DNA from 2 places in the Arthrobacter sp. UYCu511 genome. Region 1 is predicted to be linked to the other one. Evidence: riboswitches for the same ligand, from Rfam matches in the RefSeq annotation. Region 1 holds a riboswitch; the other holds the start of a gene.
The links. A riboswitch is a leader RNA that binds a small molecule or an ion and turns the genes downstream of it on or off. The one in region 1 is predicted to bind cyclic di-AMP.
Positions count from the first base shown of each region.

Region 2: it holds a riboswitch for cyclic di-AMP, as region 1 does, so the genes downstream of both, ABIB48_RS03795 (aggregation-promoting factor C-terminal-like domain-containing protein) here and ABIB48_RS16670 (NlpC/P60 family protein) in region 1, are expected to answer to the same signal.

Region 1 is NZ_JBEPPB010000015.1:50,347-60,501, reverse strand. Features, by position in the region: gene ABIB48_RS16690 (DUF6457 domain-containing protein) at 1-48, opposite strand, end outside; gene ABIB48_RS16685 (NTP transferase domain-containing protein) at 52-738, opposite strand; gene ABIB48_RS16680 (TetR/AcrR family transcriptional regulator) at 913-1,593, shown strand; gene ABIB48_RS16675 (MDR family MFS transporter) at 1,733-3,412, shown strand; gene ABIB48_RS16670 (NlpC/P60 family protein) at 3,554-4,351, opposite strand; cyclic di-AMP (ydaO/yuaA leader) riboswitch at 4,356-4,566, opposite strand; gene ABIB48_RS16665 (M23 family metallopeptidase) at 4,708-5,457, opposite strand; cyclic di-AMP (ydaO/yuaA leader) riboswitch at 5,528-5,774, opposite strand; gene ABIB48_RS16660 (iron-dependent transcriptional repressor DtxR) at 5,887-6,582, opposite strand; gene serC (phosphoserine transaminase) at 6,813-7,940, shown strand; gene ABIB48_RS16650 (DUF3027 domain-containing protein) at 8,070-8,579, opposite strand; gene ABIB48_RS16645 (cold-shock protein) at 8,591-8,971, opposite strand; gene ABIB48_RS16640 (hypothetical protein) at 9,171-9,410, shown strand; gene ABIB48_RS16635 (helicase-associated domain-containing protein) at 9,431-10,155, shown strand, end outside.
Region 2 is NZ_JBEPPB010000002.1:105,344-115,498, forward strand. Features, by position in the region: gene ABIB48_RS03780 (winged helix-turn-helix domain-containing protein) at 1-286, opposite strand, end outside; gene ABIB48_RS03785 (MFS transporter) at 934-2,208, opposite strand; gene ABIB48_RS03790 (MarR family winged helix-turn-helix transcriptional regulator) at 2,209-2,709, opposite strand; cyclic di-AMP (ydaO/yuaA leader) riboswitch at 2,930-3,133, shown strand; gene ABIB48_RS03795 (aggregation-promoting factor C-terminal-like domain-containing protein) at 3,137-3,838, shown strand; gene ABIB48_RS03800 (formylglycine-generating enzyme family protein) at 3,805-4,596, shown strand; gene upp (uracil phosphoribosyltransferase) at 4,652-5,290, opposite strand; gene tadA (tRNA adenosine(34) deaminase TadA) at 5,313-5,807, shown strand; gene ABIB48_RS03815 (hypothetical protein) at 5,858-6,316, opposite strand; gene ABIB48_RS03820 (DNA glycosylase AlkZ-like family protein) at 6,327-7,499, opposite strand; tRNA gene ABIB48_RS03825 (tRNA-Ser) at 7,568-7,657, shown strand; gene ABIB48_RS03830 (hypothetical protein) at 8,036-8,476, shown strand; gene ABIB48_RS03835 (hypothetical protein) at 8,648-8,788, shown strand; gene ABIB48_RS03840 (response regulator transcription factor) at 8,983-9,732, shown strand; gene ABIB48_RS03845 (sensor histidine kinase) at 9,726-10,155, shown strand, end outside.

The sequences.
Region 1 (10,155 bases):
CAGCAATGTTTGCGTCCACTTTTGCAATAATTCGTCGTGATCTTCCAACGCTCATCCTTCCGCAGCGGGCGGCCCGGCCGCGATCCCCTGCGAACGGGCGTCCGCCCAAGTATCAATGTCTGCCGTCAGCTGCGCTGGTACAGCAACCTCCAACATGTTCAGCCTAGCAATCAGGGAGAAAACCGAAGCATTCTCCAGTCTGTGTGATGCCCGCGCCGCATCAGCCGCCGCACGTAGTTCCGCCAGCGGGTAGATGGCCGCCAACGGCTGCTGCTTGCCCGCAGCCACAGCCATGACCCCCTCACCGGGCGAACAATCAGCAAGTTTTGCCACCAAAAAACGTGCCACCTCGCCAGCATGGGGCATGTCGCAGGCAAGGACTAAAACATGCCCGGACTCTCCTGCCAAAGCTCCTGTACCCGCAGCAATGCCGGCCGCCGGACCGCAATAGGGCGGGTTCTCCTGCACCGCCACCGCCTGCCCGCAGTGTTTGGCAGTTGCCAGCCAGCCAGCAATCTTCTCCACTGGACCCACGACGGCGATGCCACCGTCGCCTTGTCCTGCCCCGGACGCCGTGGTCCGGTGGGCTGCGATGACGCACGCGGCAGCGTCCACCGTGCGTGCCAGTAGCGTTTGTTCCTCGAGCATGAGCCCCGCTTTGGCCACCCCGCCCAGTCTTCGCGAGAGTCCGCCGGCCAGGATCAGGGCGTGCAAATCTCCTCCGTCAATGTCAGTCATGGGGCCATAGTATCGGCACTGAGCAGCTGAGAATTCTCCACACCCTCAAGAGCTCAGCGAAAAATGAAAAAGTATTTGTGCACTCATTGCAAATTTGCAGGAACTGCAATTATTCTGATTTTGTGCCCAACGGAACAGCGTGGCACAGACTGCGCACCTTATTTTGGAGCCGTCATGAAAATTGATCTGCCGAACCACACAGCATCTCAACTCTGCTCCGATGATGATTCCGATCAGCATTCTTTGCGGAGTAGAAAACGTGCCGCGACCCGCCTCACCATTCGCCGCGAAGCCATTGCACTGGGACTAGCCCACGGCTATGAAAACGTCACAGTGGAGATGATCTGTGCCGCAAGTACCGTCTCCCCGCGCACCTTCTTCAACTACTTTGGCAGCAAGGAAGGCGCCTACATTAGTGCCCATAAGCCACTGCCCACGGCGCAACAACACAGGGACTTCGTGGAAGGCGCCGGGCCCAGTGTGTTCCGTGAACTCTTTGAACTCATCTGCGGCACCTTCCTCGCAGCGGAAACGGATCTGGAACTGTTCCAGGGCAGGCACCGCCTCATCTACCAAACACCCGAGCTGTTAAATAGGGAAAAGTCCCGCATCAGTGAAATGGAAGAAATCTTTGCGGGGTACGTTCTGGAGCGTTTCCAGCACGAGGGGCGCAGCACCACGGACACCCCGGATCTCGAGGACGAGGCGCATATGGTGGTTGCCCTGGCCTCAGGGGCTCTGCGGTTTGCCTTGCAAAAATGGGTTGCTGGCAATTTCACCTCGACTAGGGAAACACTCATGCGCACCACCTCCGCACTGATCCAGCGGGTCACCACCAACGAACACTGGCCCTGAGCACTCAGGCGCCCGCCGCCTGGCCCGCCCCCAACGCAAAGCCGGCGTGACCGGCCAAGGCGACGGCACGGCGTCGTACTACTTTTGACAATAGATACCCAAAAACTCCTGCACATCATCCGGCCGCTAGGAATCAGCCATGACTTCAACTACCAAAATTGTGAATCCCCCCGCAGCATCGGATCGCCGCAGCATTCTCCTGGTTTTCGCAGGACTGATGTTGACCATGCTGTTGGCCTCCCTTGACCAAACAATTTTCAGCACGGCGCTTCCCACCATTGTTGGCGAGCTCAATGGCGTCAACGAGATGCTGTGGGTCATCACGATCTACATTTTGGCCTCCACCATCATGCTTCCCATTTACGGCAAACTGGGCGATCTCATGGGCCGTAAAGGCCTCTTCATTGGGGCCATCTCAGTGTTCATTCTCGGTTCGATCGTGGGCGGTCTGGCACCTGACATGACGTGGCTGATCATAGGCCGCGGTGTTCAGGGCCTCGGTGGCGGCGGTTTGATGCTGCTCTCTCAAGCCATCATTGCCGATGTTGTTCCCGCCCGTGAACGTGGCCGGTACATGGGTATCCTAGGTGGCGTGTTTGCCCTATCCTCGGTGGCCGGGCCGCTGCTGGGTGGCTGGTTCACCGACGGGATCGGCTGGCGGTGGGGCCTGTGGATGAACATCCCGCTGGGCTTGCTCGCCATTGTCTGCGCCATCTTCTTCCTGCGACTGCCGGCCCATCCAAAGGTTAAGGTCCGTGTGGATGTGGCTGGCATGGCACTTCTTGGCATCACCTCCACGCTTCTGGTACTGGTCAGTACGTGGGGCGGCACCAAGTACAGCTGGGGTTCCCCGCAGATCATTGGTATGAGTGCAGGCACGGTACTTGCCGCCTGCCTGTTCATCTGGGTGGAGAGCAGGGCTGAGCATCCCATCATGTCACTGCACCTCTTCAAGGACCGCAACTTTAACCTAACGACGGCGGCCGGGCTCATCACCGGAATTGCCATGTTCGGCACACTGGCCTACATGCCCACGTTCTTGCAGATGGTCACGGGAGCCAATGCCACCCAGGCAGGCTTCCTCATGATCCCCATGATGGCTGGCTTGCTGGTCACCTCGATCCTGTCGGGGCAGATCGTCAGCCGCACCGGACGGTACAAGTGGCTCCCTGTTGCGGGCATGTTCATTGTGGCTATTGCCTTGGTACTGCTCTCCACCATGTCCGCCACCATGGAGGTCTGGTTGATCTGCTGCTACCTGGCCCTTATGGGAATTGGACTGGGCACCTCAATGCAGATTCTGGTGTTGATTGTGCAAAACCAGTTCCCCAACTCGCAGGTTGGCATGGCCACCGCATCCAACAACTACTTCCGCCAGATCGGCGCTTCGCTGGGTTCTGCCGTGGTGGGGAGCCTCTTTGCTCACAGGCTGGCAACACTGCTGACAGAGCGTATCCCGGCTGGCGCGTCCGGCGGCAGCGGTAGCACCGGCATCAACTCTCTGACACCGGCTATAGTACGGGCGCTGCCTGAGCAATTGCGCACCGTGGTGATCGGCTCCTACAGTGACGCGCTGACACCCATCTTTGTTTACATGGTGCCGCTACTTGTGCTGGCCGGAATCCTGTTAATGTTCGTCAAGGAAATTCCGCTGGCCACCTCCATCCACCATGGCGGACCCGCCGAGGATGCCCAAGGCAGGGATGGGGTGGGTGCACACGGCGCCGACGCTGAGGGTGCCGGTCCGGAGGGTGCCGGTCCGGACGCTCTAGACGTGCCGGATCAGGAGCTCACTGTTCATCGCATACTCCCGGCTTAGACGCGCGGAATACTTCCCGGGTAGCCGGATGCTCACAGCGCTCGAATATTCAGGGACCGCGGGTACTCCCCGGATAGACGAGGGATTAAATGCCAAAGCCCCGTCGAATGACGGGGCTTTGAGCAAGAAAGCTGGTACTACTTAGTGACCCACTGCAATGAAGACCGGTGCCGAGGCTCCCGGTATGCTGGCTCCGGCGATCTGGGTGTTTCCCATGTAACCGCCGTGAACTGCCTGGCCGTTGCCAATGTAAACAGCAATGTGGGCCAGGCCCACGCCACCATCTGCATAGTAAATCAAGTCGCCGGGCTGGGCTTCGCCCTGGGATACTAGCCGGCCCTTGTTCAGGTAGTCACCAGGCCAGCCTACCCAGGAAATCCCTGCAGCAGACAGAGCGTTGCGGACCAGCGCGGTGCAGTCCTGAACCACACCAAGCTGAGCCAAGGCAGCGCTGGCAATGATTGAGCCGACTCCGCTATTGGCTACTACCTTGGGAGCTTCCGGCTCAGGGCTAGCAACGGTAAGCGTCGGAGCTGCTGCTGCTGTTGCTGCTTCTGCTACTGCAGGTGCTGCTACTGCTTCAACTTCGCTGGACTGGGCCTCTACAACTGCCGGCTCTTCAACTACTACAGGAGCCGGGGTGGAGGTGATAGCGGGGGTGGCGAAGGAAATCTTCACCGTGGATGCTGCCGTGATCGCGGAAGCAAGTTCCGTGTTCAGGTTCAGCGTGGTAGCACCGTCGGAAGCGCGCTCCACGGTGGGAGTTGCAGCGTTTGCGGCGATACCTGAAGTCAGTACCAATCCTGACGCTGCTGCGATTACAGCGGCCTGACGACCAACCCCACCGACATTGAAACTGACGGCTTTCGTGAGGGTGGAGATCGGACTGGTCTTAACAACCTCGGCGCGGTGGCGCCCAAGGGCAGTGTTTGAAGCCAAGAAGGATTCCTCTCCCAAAGCCTGCGAGGTAAGCTGTCGGATTCGGATGGGAGTCACCCGGCCGCTCCACGTTGGCGCACGTAAGGAATTTCTTCCTATTCAGTGTTTGAACGCTTCGCGGCTTCACCCCTAGGGTTTCGCAAAAATAACGCGAATCCCGATTATTGGTTCCCCCGCCCCTGCCAGACGATTGATACGAACGGACCATGAGTAGTGGCAGAGCTAGGCAATCAACTCATGGACGCCGACTTGATTCAAAGTTGGCGCGATTACGACGGTACAACAGATTTTTCCCAATGTCACGTTCAGGTCACGGTCCTGTGACTAAGTCGTAACTAAAAGGGCCTGTGGAGGAGTTAGAGCCAACCCATGGGATCGACAACTTCATCGTCAATAATGACTTCAAAGTGGAGGTGGCAGCCTGTGGAGGCGCCCGTTGTTCCGCTGAGGCCTACCTGGTCTCCGCGCTCAAGCTTCTGCCCCACCTTGACGCCGAGGCTGCTCATGTGGTTGTAGGAAGTGGACAGACCGTTACCGTGGTTCACAACAACCCTGTTGCCGCCGCCGTAATTGTGCCAGCCAGCGAACGTCACTACGCCGCCTGCGGCAACAAAAACGTCGGAGGAGCACGGGGCGGCAAAGTCCTGACCAGTGTGCTGTTCACCGATTTGGCCGGTGATGGGGCTGATGCGGTTTCCGAAGGGTGAGGTGGTCTCAATGTGCTTCAGGGGCGCTGAGAGGGTTCCCTTGGCCGCCTGAGGGGCCACGTTGGAGGCGTTGACCTTCAGCGTTTCCTTCAGTTGACCATCGGGATTCAGGGCGCTGGCAATGTCCGGAGTAGCAAAAGTAATGGGGATCTGAGCGCCGGCTGTGACTGGACTCTCCAGTGAAACCGCGGCTGCAGCATCCATGGGGAATTCATCCGCACCTTGGGCTGAGGGAAGCGTGACAGCCAGGACCAGGCCTGTGGCTGCCATGGCAACACCCATTTTCTGGCCGGCGCCGCTGGAGGCTCCGGCACGCAGCAGCTGGGCTACTGAAATTCCTGAAGGGGCAGCTGCCCGCTCTGCGGCAATCAGTTCACGTCGGCTCCCGGGCACTGACATGAGCTCATGAGTTGCCTGCGATGACGCGCGACGGCGTCCCCGCTGTTTAACCTCTGACACTAAAAACCTCTCTACATAAAGCACCTGCGAAGTTAGCTGTCGGATTCGGATCAGAGAGTGTAACTTTCGATCCGGCCTACGCCCTTAGGCACACGCATAGCCATGGCGCAGTCCAACAGGATGCTGCGTCAGGGTTGTTGCGGGTATTGCATTCGAGTGTGGACTTCACCCCAAGACGGCCTATTGGGCCGTCAAAAGTGGTTCCCCCGCCCTTGCCTAAATGATTACTGGCCGGGCTGCGAAGGCAAGGTTCGGTGTCGCAGAACGGTAACGCTTTGATTACGGCGTCAGATAAATACTATACGGCACAAGCGGTAAACGTAACAATTCCGTTACCTGTTCTATTGAAAATGCCGTGTCAAAAATCTCTTAACCCATGGAGACGAACACGTGGGATGCCACTTCTGGCGGCAATTCCAAGGCGCCTTCAATGCCGGGAACCCGTACGGAGATGTACTCGCCCACCTGGGCTAGGGAGATACGGGCCCCTGGGCGCAGCCCACCCTCATCCAATTGGAGCAGGAGCTCGGGCTCCACCTGTATCCTTTCGGACAGCCGGTGGATGATCACTTCCTGTTCGGGAGCATAGGCGGCCATGGCAGCAACGAGTGTGACCAATCCGGCAGCAAATAAGGGCGCCACTTCGCCACCTAGCTCTTCCAACCCCGGAATGGGGTTTCCGTACGGCGATTCCTTGGGGTGGCCTAGCAAGTCGAACAAGCGCTGCTCAACTCTTTCGCTCATGACGTGTTCCCAACGGCAGGCTTCTTCGTGCACATAAGCCCAGTCCAGACCAATAACATCCGCGAGAAGCCGCTCCGCCAGACGGTGTTTGCGCATGACACGGGTTGCCTTCTCACGGCCGGCTGTGGTCAGTTCCAGATGCCTGTCACCGGAGACGATCACCAAGCCATCGCGTTCCATCCGCCCAATGGTCTGGGAGACTGTGGGCCCAGAATGGTGTAGGCGTTCGGCGATGCGGGCCCGTAGAGCCACAATGCTCTCTTCTTCCAATTCCAGGATGGTCCGCAAATACATTTCAGTCGTGTCAATCAGATCGGCCACGGCAGCATCCTCCTGTTTTGGGCAAGAATATTGAGCAAAGTCTTTTCATCTCTACGTTAGCCTGAATACCATACCTGTTGGTAACCAGTCCATCCCTGGCAGCCGTTCGCCGTTGAACAATATTTTTCGTTTCCCACTCATTTTTCCGCTCAGCGAACTTCTACGGCAGAATTGGCAAGAGTCCTTGATCAACCAAGGACACTTCCATCGCTTAAATTTTGGAGCCAGCTGTGAGCGAATCCACGCCCCTCACCATTCCCGCCAACCTGCACCCGGCCGACGGCCGCTTCGGCGCCGGCCCCTCCAAGGTCCGTCCCGAGCAGGTCGCGGCACTCTCCGAAGCCGGCACATCACTGCTTGGCACCTCCCACCGCCAGGCGCCCGTGAAGAACCTTGTGGGCGATGTCCGCAGCGGCCTGAAGCAGTTCTTCAATGCACCCGACGATTACGAGGTGATTCTCGGCGTGGGTGGATCCACCGCGTTCTGGGATGTTGCGGCGTTTGGTCTGGTGGAAAACAAGGCACAGCACCTCTCCTTCGGTGAGTTTGGTTCCAAGTTTGCCTCCGCCACCAACAACGCCCCGTTCCTGGCCGCCTCCTCCATCATCAAGGCCGAGCCCGGCACGCGTCCGGTGTCTGTTGCCGAGGCCGGCGTGGACGCTTACGCCTGGCCGCAGAACGAAACCTCCACCGGTGTTGCCGCGCCCGTAAAGCGCGTGGCCGGTGCCGATGACGGTGCGCTGATCCTTATCGATGCGACCTCCGCAGCCGGTGGCCTAGCCGTGGACGTGCGTGAGAGCGATGTTTACTACTTCGCCCCGCAGAAGAACTTCGCCTCCGACGGCGGGCTGTGGCTTGGCCTGTTCTCTCCCGCCGCGCTGGAGCGTGCCGCCCGCATCGCGGCCTCCGACCGCTGGGTGCCGGACTTCCTGAACCTCAAGACCGCCATTGATAACTCGCTGTTGAACCAGACGTACAACACGCCTGCGCTTTCCACACTTGTCACCTTGAACAACCAGGTGCAGTGGCTCAACTCCAACGGTGGCCTCGATTTTGCCTCGGCTCGCACCGCGGATTCCGCCGGACGCCTGTACACCTGGGCCGAGGAATCCGCCGTGGCCAGCCCGTACGTGGTGAACCCCGAGGACCGCTCCAACGTCATTGTGACCATCGACTTCGATGAATCCGTCGATGCCGCTGCCGTGGCCAAGGTGCTGCGCGCCAACGGCATTGTGGACACCGAGCCCTACCGCAAGCTGGGCCGCAACCAGCTGCGCATCGCCACGTTCGTAGCCATCGATCCCGAGGACATCACAGCATTGATCAAGTGCATCGAGTTCGTCATCGAAAACATCTAATAGCAATTAGCCAGCAGCCCACGAAGGCGCAGCAGGCAAAGTAAACACAGTAAAGGCCCCCTCCGGAGAACGGTGGGGGCCTTTACTGTGCCTACTGTGTACTAACTGCTTTTGCTAGGCGGTAGGGAATTAGTCTTCTGTGTCTTCTGAGGCGCCGTCTTCTGAGCCGCCGTGCTCCGAGTGAGTATCGCTACCGTGCTCAGCGTGCCCGTGCCCCGCCGGCCCATGGGCAGCAGCCAGAGCGGCAGCCGCTTCTTCTTCCTCTTGCCGATCCTCCGGGCGAACCCGATCAGACCAAGGCACCCACGGCGGTGCCAATACAGAGCTCTCTGTAGGCAACATGCCCACTTCATTGACAGTGGAGTACTTGCCACGCGCAATCCGGCTCAAGGAAGCGAACCACACCCACCCGGCATAGCCCGGCTGAAGAGATTCGAACAAGTGACTCACGCAGCGAACACCTTCACTGCGGGCACCCAGATGCTTGCCAATGAACGCACCATCGGCAATGGTCAACACCGCGTCGCGCGCAGTATCGACGTCGGCCGCAAGGAAAGCGTCCGGCTTTCCCACCCGCCACGCCGGAACACCGGGCAGCGGTGCAGGAATGGCGGTTGTAGTGCTGGGAATTTCGGTCATGGTGGGCACCGTTACGCGTCGAAGTTGTCGGCAACCTTGCGCAGCGCAGCAGCAATCTTGCTTGCGTCGCCGTCAGGATATTTGCCGTTGGTCAGTGAACCAACCGAGTGTTCAAGCAGGGAAAGCAGGTCCTGGACAATGGGTGCAAGATCCCGGGCGGGCATCCGCTTGGCCTTCGCCACGGAGGCGCTGCGGTCTAGAACCTTCGCGGCCATGGCCTGAGCGCCCTTGCGCCCATCCGCCACACCAAATTCCAGCCGCATGCCGGGCTTGATGTCACCGGCATCGGCGGGCAGGGCGTTCGCGCGCAAAAACACCTCGCGGCCGTCGTCGGCGGCAATGATGCCAAAGCCTTTTTCGTTGTCGTACCACTTCACTTTGCCGATAGGCACTTGCTTTACCCCTTAAAAGTTGAAATTCGTGAAACGCATTCCGCGCCTGCGCGGTTGCTCTACGCCGTTCCCGGTCCCGGGAATCTGGCGGGCGGTGCCTGCAATGGCGGGTTGTGCAGCTCTACTGAGTACTAGGTTACCGCCTTGATGAAACCCGTGTGGCTTTGTGCCACACCTGTCCGCTGTTAGCGTTATGACTATGAGCCCCCATTTTTCTGCCCCGCAACGGTTGAACCGCGGCTGGGCGATCTTCAATTACACGGCCATGGCGCTGGCTGTCATCGCCCTGATCGCCCTCATTGTGGTTCTTATCAGCAAGTGGGCCGGCGGCCTCCCCTGGCCCGGATTCAACTGGATTGCCATGCTCGCCCTTCCCGCAGCCTTCCTGATGATGGGCACCAGCGTCCTGTACGCAGTGGCCGCCCGCCGCCGCTCCTAACCCGCCTGACTCGCTGCTCTATGGGTACCTTGGCGGCGTTTGCGGCGGATCTTGCCAACCGCCCGGAGCCGGCCCTGCGCAAACTTCTGCTGCTGCGCCCCGATGCCTTGAACCCGCCGGTGCCCACATTCGTGGCCTTGGCTGCCCGGCTTTCCACCGCCTCCTGCATTTCCCGCGCCCTGGATGCACTCAACGCCCCGGCCCTGCAACACCTTGGAACCGGCCCGTGGAATGCTCAGACTTCCCCCAACTCTTCCCTTATGCCGGAGCTCTATGCCCGCGGCCTACTGCTCCTTCAAACGGATAACCAGACGGACGACGCCGGGACCGGGCACTACATGCATGCCCCCTATGTGCTTCCCCTGGCCCTTGTTCCCAACCCGCAGATGCCCTCCTCAACTCTTCCGCCCGAACCTGTGGTGCGTGCGGTCACCGAGGCTGTGTGCAAGAACGCGGCGGGAAGTGCCGCAGATGCCTTGTTACGATCCGTCGATACGCTCGCGGACCTCGCTGCGCACACACCATTGCAGGCGCTTCGCAGTGGCCAGTTCGCGGCACGTACAGTGCGCCTCGTGGCCCAAAACTTGGAAACGGATGAACTACACACCCATTTTCTTCTGGACCTGTGCGCCACGGCAGGGCTGTTGACGTTCCAGACTTCCACCCGGGACTGGCGGTGGGCAGCCCCTTGGTGGAGCGAGCTGGAACGGCAGGAGCAATGGGTGGGCTTGATCCGCTCCTGGCT
Region 2 (10,155 bases), on a different contig from region 1:
CGTCCACGCCCACGTACAGCACAAAGCCGCGGGCAACGTTATCGGGGCTGACGCCGCGGAGCACATCTGCCTCGCCGCCGGCAATAACGGGCGTGGGCGCCGTCATGGGGTTGCTGTCAGCGGCCGGGACGGCGCGCAAGCGGGCAGCGGCGCTGGGAGTATCGGCGCGGTAGCCGGCGTGCTCTTGGTGTGAGCTGCGGTATCCAGCACCTTGGCTGGTGTTGCGGGCAACGGCCTTGGCGGCGTTGCGGACAGAGATGTGGACGTATCCGGATGCTACTGACATTGAACTACCTAGGTGTATGGCCGTGTGAGGACGGCGCGAATGCTTCCTGTGGTTCTGCCCCTACAGAACCGAAAAGCCCTGTCTCCAGAGCCGACCCAAGGGCAAAGACTAGCTGCACGTACCTAACGCGTGGTGCGTTGGGATGGCTGCCAGGATTGTGAGCTAGGACTGCATTCGACAACCACGCGTAAACCGTCCGGTCGATCCGAGGCGGGCAGTTGCTGCGGCTGCAGAATTTACTGAGTGGGTGTTCACACTTGCCAGTGTCCTACGTAACAAAGGGAACTTGCAAGTAACATAGCCCCAAAGTGTCCACGATGTGAGATTGTGCTCTAATTTGTGATCAAGCCGATACTGTTGCTTTGCTCTCACTTTGTGACCATATGACGCTTTGCGTCAAAGAAAATAACATTATTGAGTGCTTTGAGATCAATAAGTTCGATCAATATGCTCATTCGTATAAATTTATTCAGCGCGTTCAAAAGCATAGCTAAGATGCCCTCGGCAAGTTGGCCGATCCGCCCAGCTTTCTCCCAGATTTTCACGCTAGGTAAACAGATGTTTACTTAGAGGACCCCGGGCGCTCACTGTTTACTTTTGCTGCTCGCTGATTGCTCCGGCTGATTGCTGATTGCCGATTGCTCTGGCTATCCCGCCGTGTGGCGCAGTCCCCGCACCATCCACGCAGGCCGCAAACTCTTGAATTGATCCCGCAGCCGCACATTATTGCGCCTGTTCATCAAGAACAGTGCGGCCAGGCCCGCCACGAACGCCACAACGGCCCCCATCCCCAGTGACCACCGGGCCCCAAACTCGGTGGCAATCCAACCAACAAGTGGTGCCCCAATGGGTGTCCCACCTTGAAGGACCACCATGTACACAGCAAGCACCCGGCCCCGCATGGCAGAATCGGTGGTCAATTGCACGGTGGTGTTGCAAGCGTTCATGAATGTTAATGAGGCCAGCCCCACGAGGATTAGAGCCAGCGCGTACAGGACGTAGCTCGGCATCAGGGCAGCTATGCCCACTGTGACACCGAAGGCCAAAGCACCGCCAACTATGTACATCATGCGCATGTTCTTTCGCCGGGCCGCCAGTAAGGCCGCACCCAGCGTGCCAATCGCCATGACGGAGCCGAGCAACCCGTACTCCCCTGGTCCCAAGTGGAACACGGTGGTGGCCATGAGTGCGTTGGTGATCTGGAAATTCATGCCAAAGGTGCCCACCAAAAATACTAGGACCATGATCATCAGAAGATCTGGCCGCTGCCGAATATAGACCAGTCCTTCGCGGATCTGCCCCTTGGCTCGGGGCACATGTACCGCGGGGACAAGTTCTGCGGTACGCATCCGCCACAAGGAAAAGATGACGGCGGCAAAGCTGGCGGCATTGATAAGAAAGGCGGGGCCCGTGCCCACCAGGGCAATGACCAGACCGGCAACGCCGGGGCCTGCCAGCCGAGCTAAGTTGAAGGAGGCACTGTTCAGCGCAACTGCGTTGGGTATGTCGTCCTTTCCAACTACCTCAGAGACGAAGGCCTGACGTGACGGTGCGTCAAAGGCACTGGCCACACCCAGAAGAAGTGCCAGTACATATACATGCCACAGTTGTACAGCCCCCGTAACAACCAACATTCCCAACAAAAACGCACAAAGTCCCATGGCTGTCTGTGTGATGAGCAGCAACTTGCGCTTGTTCACCCGGTCACCGAGCAGCCCGGCGTAGGGACCAAGGAAGACAATGGGCAGGAACTGCAGGCCCGTAGTGATGCCGGCAGCCGTTCCGGAATTGTGGGTCAAAACGGTCAGAACCAACCAGTCTTGGGCAACACGCTGCATCCACGTACCAATATTGGACACCAAAGCCCCTGTTACCCAGAGCCTATAGTTATGCACTTTCAGGGCGCGGAACATGGAGTTCATCTAGGCTTTCACCTCTTGCATGCCCATCTCTGGTGCGCTCATCGCTTGCAGAATCATTGAGGCCTCGTGGAGCGTGGCCTGCTGTGCGGGAGTAAGCGCCGCTAGCCGCTGCGCCAGCCACGCAGTCCGCATGGACCGTGCCTGCAGCAGGGCCGCACTTCCAAGGCTGGTGATACTAATACGTACCTGACGTTTGTCCAGCGGGTTTTCCCCACGGCTCACAAAACCGGCCACCACCAGATCATTGACGATCCTTGTCATGGACGGGGCCGCAATCTGTTCCCGGGCGGCCAGTTCTCCCACAGTGCGGGGCGCACCCATGAGTCCGGCAAGTACCGAATAGCGCCCGGGGCTAAGTTCCCCGGTGGCTGCCTCAGCCCGGATCCGCCTCGAAGTACGCATTATTGCCACGCGCAGTTCCGCGGCTAAGGGCCCAGTATCAGGGGTGTGGTCCAAAATGGTGCCGTCAGGGGCGGTATTGTGCTGGGAAGTCTTAGCCATCAGTGCTCATCTACCTCATTGCAAATCTGCCTAGTTAGAAACTAGTTTCATATATCCTCCTTGCAACTCTAGATCCTTAGCATTGCTAAGTAAATATTACGTGGCTCATCCGCTACAAAGGTCGTTACCATAATGTGACATAGGGTTCCGGTTCGGTTACGCTGGCAGAAGTGCCCGCTGAGCCACCATCGGCTCTTGGCATCAATGGACGGATCGCCGAGCTCTGCCCCCGCCCATTTCCCAACTTCTCCATGGCAGAGACGGGGGACCCATTATTTGCGGGCCTTCCTCACTTGGAAGCCCTTGGGGTTAAGCCAGTGCAATAACAGCCGATTATGAGCAGTGAAAGCTGCCACGGACCATTGCACGGCCGGATTCTCTAGTCCGTTCCCGACAGCTCACCTCGCAGGCGTAGAGAGGCTCCTCCATGTCTTCAACCCCCCAGCGCGGCCGTCGCCGCGCCGAGCCTGCCAGCCGCCGCCCCTCGGTCCTGCGCACCTCGGCCTTCGCCACTGCCACCAAGTGCGTGGCAGCCGCATCGCTCGTAGGTGTTCTTGTTGCGGCAGGCTCGGTGGCCTCGCATTCATCTAGTGATGATGCCGCGGCGAGCTCCATTGGCAGCTTGGCGTCAACCGTAGATCAGGGCGCCCCTGCCATCTCCGCTCCTACCGACGCAGCTATCAGCTTCTCCGGAATCACTGTCAGCTCAAAGCCCTCCCCCACGTCCGGCCCTACCGCCGCCGCTGTCAAAGCCGAAGCGGAAGCGGTCAAGCCGGTGGCGAAAGAGACACCCGCCCCGCCAGCTCGTGCCGGCGCCGTGGATGACCCCGCTGCAGCTCGGGCCTTCGCCTCATCCCAGCTGGCATCCTTCGGCTGGGGAGCAGATCAGATGAGCTGCCTGAGCCAGTTGTGGCAGCGCGAGTCCGAATGGCTCACCTCCGCCGAAAACGCCTCCAGCGGTGCCTTTGGGATCGCGCAGTCGCTGCCTGCCAACAAGATGGACAGCGCAGGAAGTGATTGGGCCACAAATTATGAAACTCAGATTCGCTGGGGAATGGGCTACATCCAGGACCGGTACGGTTCACCCTGCGGCGCTTGGGGCCACTCCGAATCCGTGGGCTGGTACTAATCCTGCACACGCTGGAGATTCCTGGCGGCACCATCACCTTACGTAATGCCCGCTCCGGGACACACCGCGAGGTGGCCCTGGCGCCCTTCACTCTGGGCCGCACGCAGATCACCCAAGCCCAGTGGCACAAGGTGATGGAGCATAGCGGGACCCCGTCAACCGCCGTCGGGCTTCCACAGCATGGGCTCACCTGGTTTCAGGCCGTGGACTTTTGCAATGCAGCCTCGGTGCAAGACGGCTTCACCCCGGCCTATGAAATCTGCGGGCGCAGCGTCGAGTGGGACGTGGCAGCACAAGGATACCGCCTGCCCACCGAGGCGGAATGGGAGTGGGCCGCGCGTGGCGGGACGCTCTCCGCGGTGTACGGCGAGTTGGCCCAGATTGCGTGGACTGCCCTGGACGCGGTTGACGGGCCGCAACCAGTCGCCGGCAAAAAACCCAATAACTACGGCCTGTTTGACATGATCGGCAACGCTTGGGAGTGGTGCTGGGACTACGCGGACACGGCCCGCTACGGCGAGTACAGGAGCCTGCGCGGCGCCGGTTGGGATGATCCGCCGTGGAGTGCCCGGGCCTCGGTCCGCCGGGGCAGCGCCCCGGATGCGGTCCTTGAGGATGTGGGATTCCGGGTAGCGCGCGGGCCCGTGGGCGCACCGGGCTCATGTCTAGCGCAGGGCTGGTCCGCAGCCGCAGACAAAGAACGTGCGGCCATCACTGGCCCGCGCCCTGTGGGCTGGACACCGCTAAAATCCCTCTAGTGTCCCTCCAGCCCGTCCTCTCACACAGCCGTGAGCCGCATGCTAACGGCGAGAGTTAGTCCACCACGCCGTAGAGGCGGTCGCCGGCGTCGCCCAAGCCCGGCACAATGTAGGAGTTCTCATCGAGACCCTCATCAATGGATGCAAGCACAACGTGGACGTTGTCACGCCCGCCATGAGCGGCTTCCAGCTTCGCCAGACCTTCCGGCGCTGCGAGCAGGCAGATGCAGGTGATGTCCGCGGCGCCGCGGTCAAAGAGGAACTTGAACGCCTCAATCAAGGTGCCGCCGGTGGCCAGCATGGGATCCAGCACGTACACCTGACGGCCGGTCAGGTCCTCGGGCAGGCGTTCTGCGTAGGTAATGGCCTCGAGGGTTTCCTCATTGCGTGCCATGCCCAGGAAGCCTACTTCGGCGGTGGGCAGCAGGCGAGTCATGCCTTCGAGCATCCCCAGCCCGGCGCGCAAAATCGGGACAACCAGTGGTGTGGGCTTGACCAGTCCAGTGCCCACGGCGGAGGTCACCGGTGTCTCAATATTGACCGGCTCCACCCGCACTCCGCGGGTCGCCTCGTAAGCCAACAAAGTCACCAATTCCTCGGTGAGCTGGCGGAAAACAGGTGACGGTGTGGTCTTGTCCCGCAGGACCGTCAACTTGTGGGCAATAAGCGGATGGTCCGCAACGAATACGCGCATGAATAAAAGCTACCATTGAGCCGTGCCCAACACCTCTGATTTCTACCCAATAGAGACAACCACCACGGCTTTGCATGATGGTTGGATGGGTCTTGCCCTTGACCAGGCACAGTTGGCCCTTGCCACGGCGGATGTGCCCATTGGCGCCGTAGTGCTTGGACCGGACGGGGAAATCCTTGGCGTGGGCCGCAATGAGCGTGAAGCCCACGGCGATCCCACGGCGCATGCGGAGGTAGTGGCGATCCGGGCGGCCGCCGCAAAGTTGGGTGAGTGGCGGCTGGCCGGCTGCACCCTGGTAGTCACGTTGGAGCCCTGCACCATGTGCGCCGGTGCCATAGTTCTGGCCCGGATTCCACGCGTGGTTTTTGGCGCGTGGGATGAGAAGGCCGGCGCTGCAGGGTCGGTCTTTGATGTGCTGCGTGAGCGCCGGCTCAACCACTGGGTGGAGGTATTCCCCGGTGTGCGCGCGGACGAATGCGCGGCACTGTTAAGGGACTTCTTTAGTAGCCACCGCTAGTAGCCTGCGGCCTCAGTGGCAACCCCCAGAAAATGGTTCAGTGGCTGCTCTTAGGGCTCGATGGTAAGCGTCTGCGAGGGCAGCACACAGGAAGCCCTGTGGATTTCTGCTGCGCCATGGCCCACCCTATTGTTCCGCCCCGTGTCATCGCACCAGTCCAGGTTATAAGGGAAGGCAGCCACAGATCCTGTGCCGGGGACGGCAGATTCGGGGAGGGTCACGGCGGTACTGAACCCGCCGGCGTCGTTCATGGGAGCCAGGGTGTCCACAATCTTTACACCGGAGCCATCCATGACTTCGAGCTGGATTTGCGCGGTGTCACCATAGCGAGGGTTGCATGTGGCATCATCGGCACTGATGGTGAAAGACTCTCCGGGGCGGGCAGCATCGGCGCTGAGCGAGAACGAGGGCGGCATGCAGCCGTCGCCCCCAAAGGTTCCGACCGGCTGGCCGCAGCCCGTTCCTGACAGGAGCAGCACTGCCGCCACAATTCCTGCTGCTTTTCGCATCACGGCCGCCTTACCGTTGCCCGGCCGCCGCGTTGAGTGCGTCGATGCGTTTTTGCCGGCTCGCGGGCGAGTCCAGGCTGAAGGAGCGGAAATCTCCCAAGTCTTCGCGGATGAATTCCTCCACCTCGGCTATGCGTTGGCTCACGGGGGCGCTCGGTGGTTCGAAGAGCCAGTGGGCAATTCTCTGCCCGCCTGGATCGTACTGCCACAGCCCTATGATCCGCCCGCGGTCCACGATGGGGTGATCCGGCAGATCGGCCTGCAGGGCAACTTTTGTGTTCAGGAGCGCACGGTCCCCGTCATCACCGGCAAAGTGCTCCACTGCGTTCCGGCGCAGCAGGAAGAGGGAATCAGAGCCAGCCAGCAACTGGATTTGCTCCTCTGGCGGGAGGGTGAAATCTTCGGCTGCCTGAACATCCCGTGGCAGCATCCACAGCCCCTCATGTTCTACTGCGTCCACAGCTTCCAGCGCCGCCTTTGTTTGCGCCACGGTGAAGGCTGTGAACCACTGGGTTTGCTTCAGCGTTGCCCCGCCGGTCCACCCCAAGTACTTCTCCATGAGCATGGCGCGCGCATCCTCTCCCGATTCATGGACAGGGCTCAGATCCCATGCAGTGTAGGCGTAGCGCTGCTGATCGAGCCTGCCGTTGACGGGTACACGGCGAATGCGGCCATCAGCTTGCAGCAGCCCGAGCACTGTGGGCAGCGTGGTCGCTACACCCTTCTTCTTACCGGCATCGCCGAGGCTGCGCACCGCCTCACCCAACTGTTCCTTGAGCTGTTTCGGATCAAGCGGGCCGTTGGCGTCTCTTAGTATTTCCAGGGTCTGCGCCTCCAGCGCGGCCACTTCTCCACGTTCGACGCCGAGCTTGTCCAACACTTTCACCGTTGCCTCAGCGGCGCCCCGGCCAAGCGACAACGCCCACGGAAAATCGTCCTCGCCCAGAACATAGGTGCAGCCGCGCGCCGTCGGAAGTTCATGGATGCGCAGGGCCGCAACGTCGGCATCAGCTTGTTCCCGGCGAATGCCAGCACGGGCGAACAAGGTCAGGTAAGGGTTGGCGCCGCCCACGGAGCGGGCCCAGCCCGCCAGGCTCAACACCGTGGCGGCGTCGCTGCCGGCCAGTGACCCGTCAAGGCCTTGTTTGTGCCAGCTCCAAGCACGTCGCGTTGCGCTGTCCATGGCACCATTGTGCACCCTGGGCCCATGATTTTTGTTGTAGCGCTTTGACCCGGTAAGGTTGAGCCGTTGGTGACGTGTCCGAGCGGCCGAAGGTGCAACACTCGAAATGTTGTTTAGGTGAGAGCCTAACGTGGGTTCAAATCCCACCGTCACCGCCAATGAAAACCCCCGGGAAACCGGGGGTTTTCGTCATTTTTAGGGATTATCAGGTGCGTTTTCGGTGCAGATTGCGCTTGCCTGCCATCGAATCTCACGCAAGGTCCCCGCAAGCTGTGACTGCGCTCCTCTTCTCGCCAGGTTCGACGCTGAAGCCGGAATGATTACCGCCCCGTTCGCGCCTATCTTGCTGCGCAGGGAGTCTGTCTCCAGTGCGGAGGTGGAGAGCCTCACCCCCAGCGCCAGCAAAGTGGCTCTCGCGGAGATAAGCCGGTCAAAGTCCGACAACGCACGGCTTGTGGTCGCAAACGTTCGTGTCATAACCGCGACCATCTCGCGCTCAGACCAGTTAGATTAGGACTCGATCATCGCGATGTACGATGCACGATGCACTGCTGCGGGACACTACTCCTGAATACACAGGCCATTGGCGCAATGAACAGGTTGGGGTTGGCGGCGGCAGCATCTCCCGCCACGCTGCGACATTTGTGCCGCATCACCACACTCGGATCCCCAGCCTTATGGCGGACGTTCTCGCCTTCGCCCAGCGCGCTGACGCCTATTTCCGCGCGCTGACCGAGTACCGGGCTGGGAACACAAATGCCATCATCACAGCCGTGGCTAAGACGTCCTTTGCTGCAGCACAGAACGGCCGCCAGCTGGTCGATGACATCCAGGCGGCAGTTGCCCGTTGGGACCATCAGGTCATCGCCCTAAGCGACTCCTCGGCGCACCGGATCAAGCAGTACCTGCTCCGCCAACCGCATCTAGCAGGCGCCGGAGATCCTCGGCGCACTCGATGCTGTCGGCGCACTGGCTAGGCGCCGCACAGGGAACTGGGCGGCGTTTGGGCCTTTCAGGCGGCCGTTGGTAGATTGGAAGGGTCACCGCTATTGCCGGTGGAATAGTTTTAGTTGCCTGCAAAGCACCTGCGGCAACACAGCCGTCGATCCCGGTCTACGCCCCTTGGGCCTTCAAACAAAGGAATGTCATTGAGCACCCAAACGCAAAACAAGTCCTCAGCAAGCGCGCAGGAAGAGGACAACGGCAGCCGGTCCGGAGCTGTGATCGGAGCCGTCACCGTCTTCATCGGCATCGCCGGCTTCTTCGGGCTGATCTGGTTCGGTCTCTAACCCTAAAAGATTTCCACAAGAGCCCCCGGCACCGGCTGGGGGCTCTTGTGCGTTCTGTGTGCAACTAACGTTCCACTAAACGCCCCGGATAGACCGGAAGTTCCCGTCACCACGAATAAATACCACCCCGCTGACACATAGAAATCCCAGTAAACATCCAGCTACCGTCTGGTTCGATGCCCGAGAATGAAGGCATGGCCAACCCTTCATCAGAGACGCCCACACCACCGGCCGCCCTGCCCACGCTCACCCGCGCCGACGGCGAACCCATCCGCGCACTCGTGGTGGATGACGAACCAGAATTAGCGGATCTGATGCGCCGTGGCCTGGAAATCTCTGGCTGGGACGTGGCCACGGCCAATGACGGCTTTGCGGCGCTGAAGATCGCCCGCGACTTTGCCCCGGACGTGCTGGTTTTGGACATCATGATGCCGGGCATGGATGGGGTGGAATTATTGCAGCGGATGCGCACCATCTACCCGGAGGTCCCCGCCTTGTTTTTGACCGCCAAAGATGCCGTGGCAGATAAAGTGGCCGGTTTGCAGTCCGGCGGCGATGACTATGTCAGTAAACCTTTCAGCATGAAGGAAGTACTGCTGCGGCTGCACCGAATTGTTGCCCGTTCTGGCATCACGGCTGCGAACTTTGGGGTTCTAACCGTGGGAGATCTTTCCTTGAATAAGGACACTAAGGCAGTCCACCGCGCAGGGAGCGAGATCAACCTGACCGCAACGGAGTTCGAGCTACTGAAAATTCTGATGGAAACCCCCCGCCATGTGGTGAGCAAAGCCCGTATTTTAGACCGCGTCTGGAACTACGATTTCGGCGGCCAAAGCAACATTGTGGAGCTCTACATCTCCTACCTGCGCAAAAAGATTGACGCCCAGAACCCGCCCATGATTCACACAGTCAGGGGCTCAGGCTACGTGATCAAGCCATGTTGATCACAGGCACCAAGCCGTGGCAGGCCCTGCGCCCCTCCACCTGGCATCTAAGCACCCGGCTCGTTGCCGTCATGCTGGCTCTCCTGACGGTCATTTGTGCGCTGGTGGGCATGGTGAGCTATTCAACCCTGAGCATGACGGTGCGGAACCAGCTCGATTCTTCCCTGCAACAAGCGTCAGTGCGCACAGTTGCCTTTTATACAAGCCAAAACGGCGCCAACCCTCCCGATCCCCTCAACGCACGGGCAACCAGCGCTGGCCAGTTGAGCGCGGTCCTGAGCAGCGGCGTAGTGCATTATGCGGGTATCCTCTCCGGCACGGGCAGCCGCCAACAATTAACCACCGCAGATGCTGACATTTTGGCCCAGCTCTCCCCCAACGGCGAGCAGCGCACCAAGAAACTCTCCATCGGCGGATACCTTT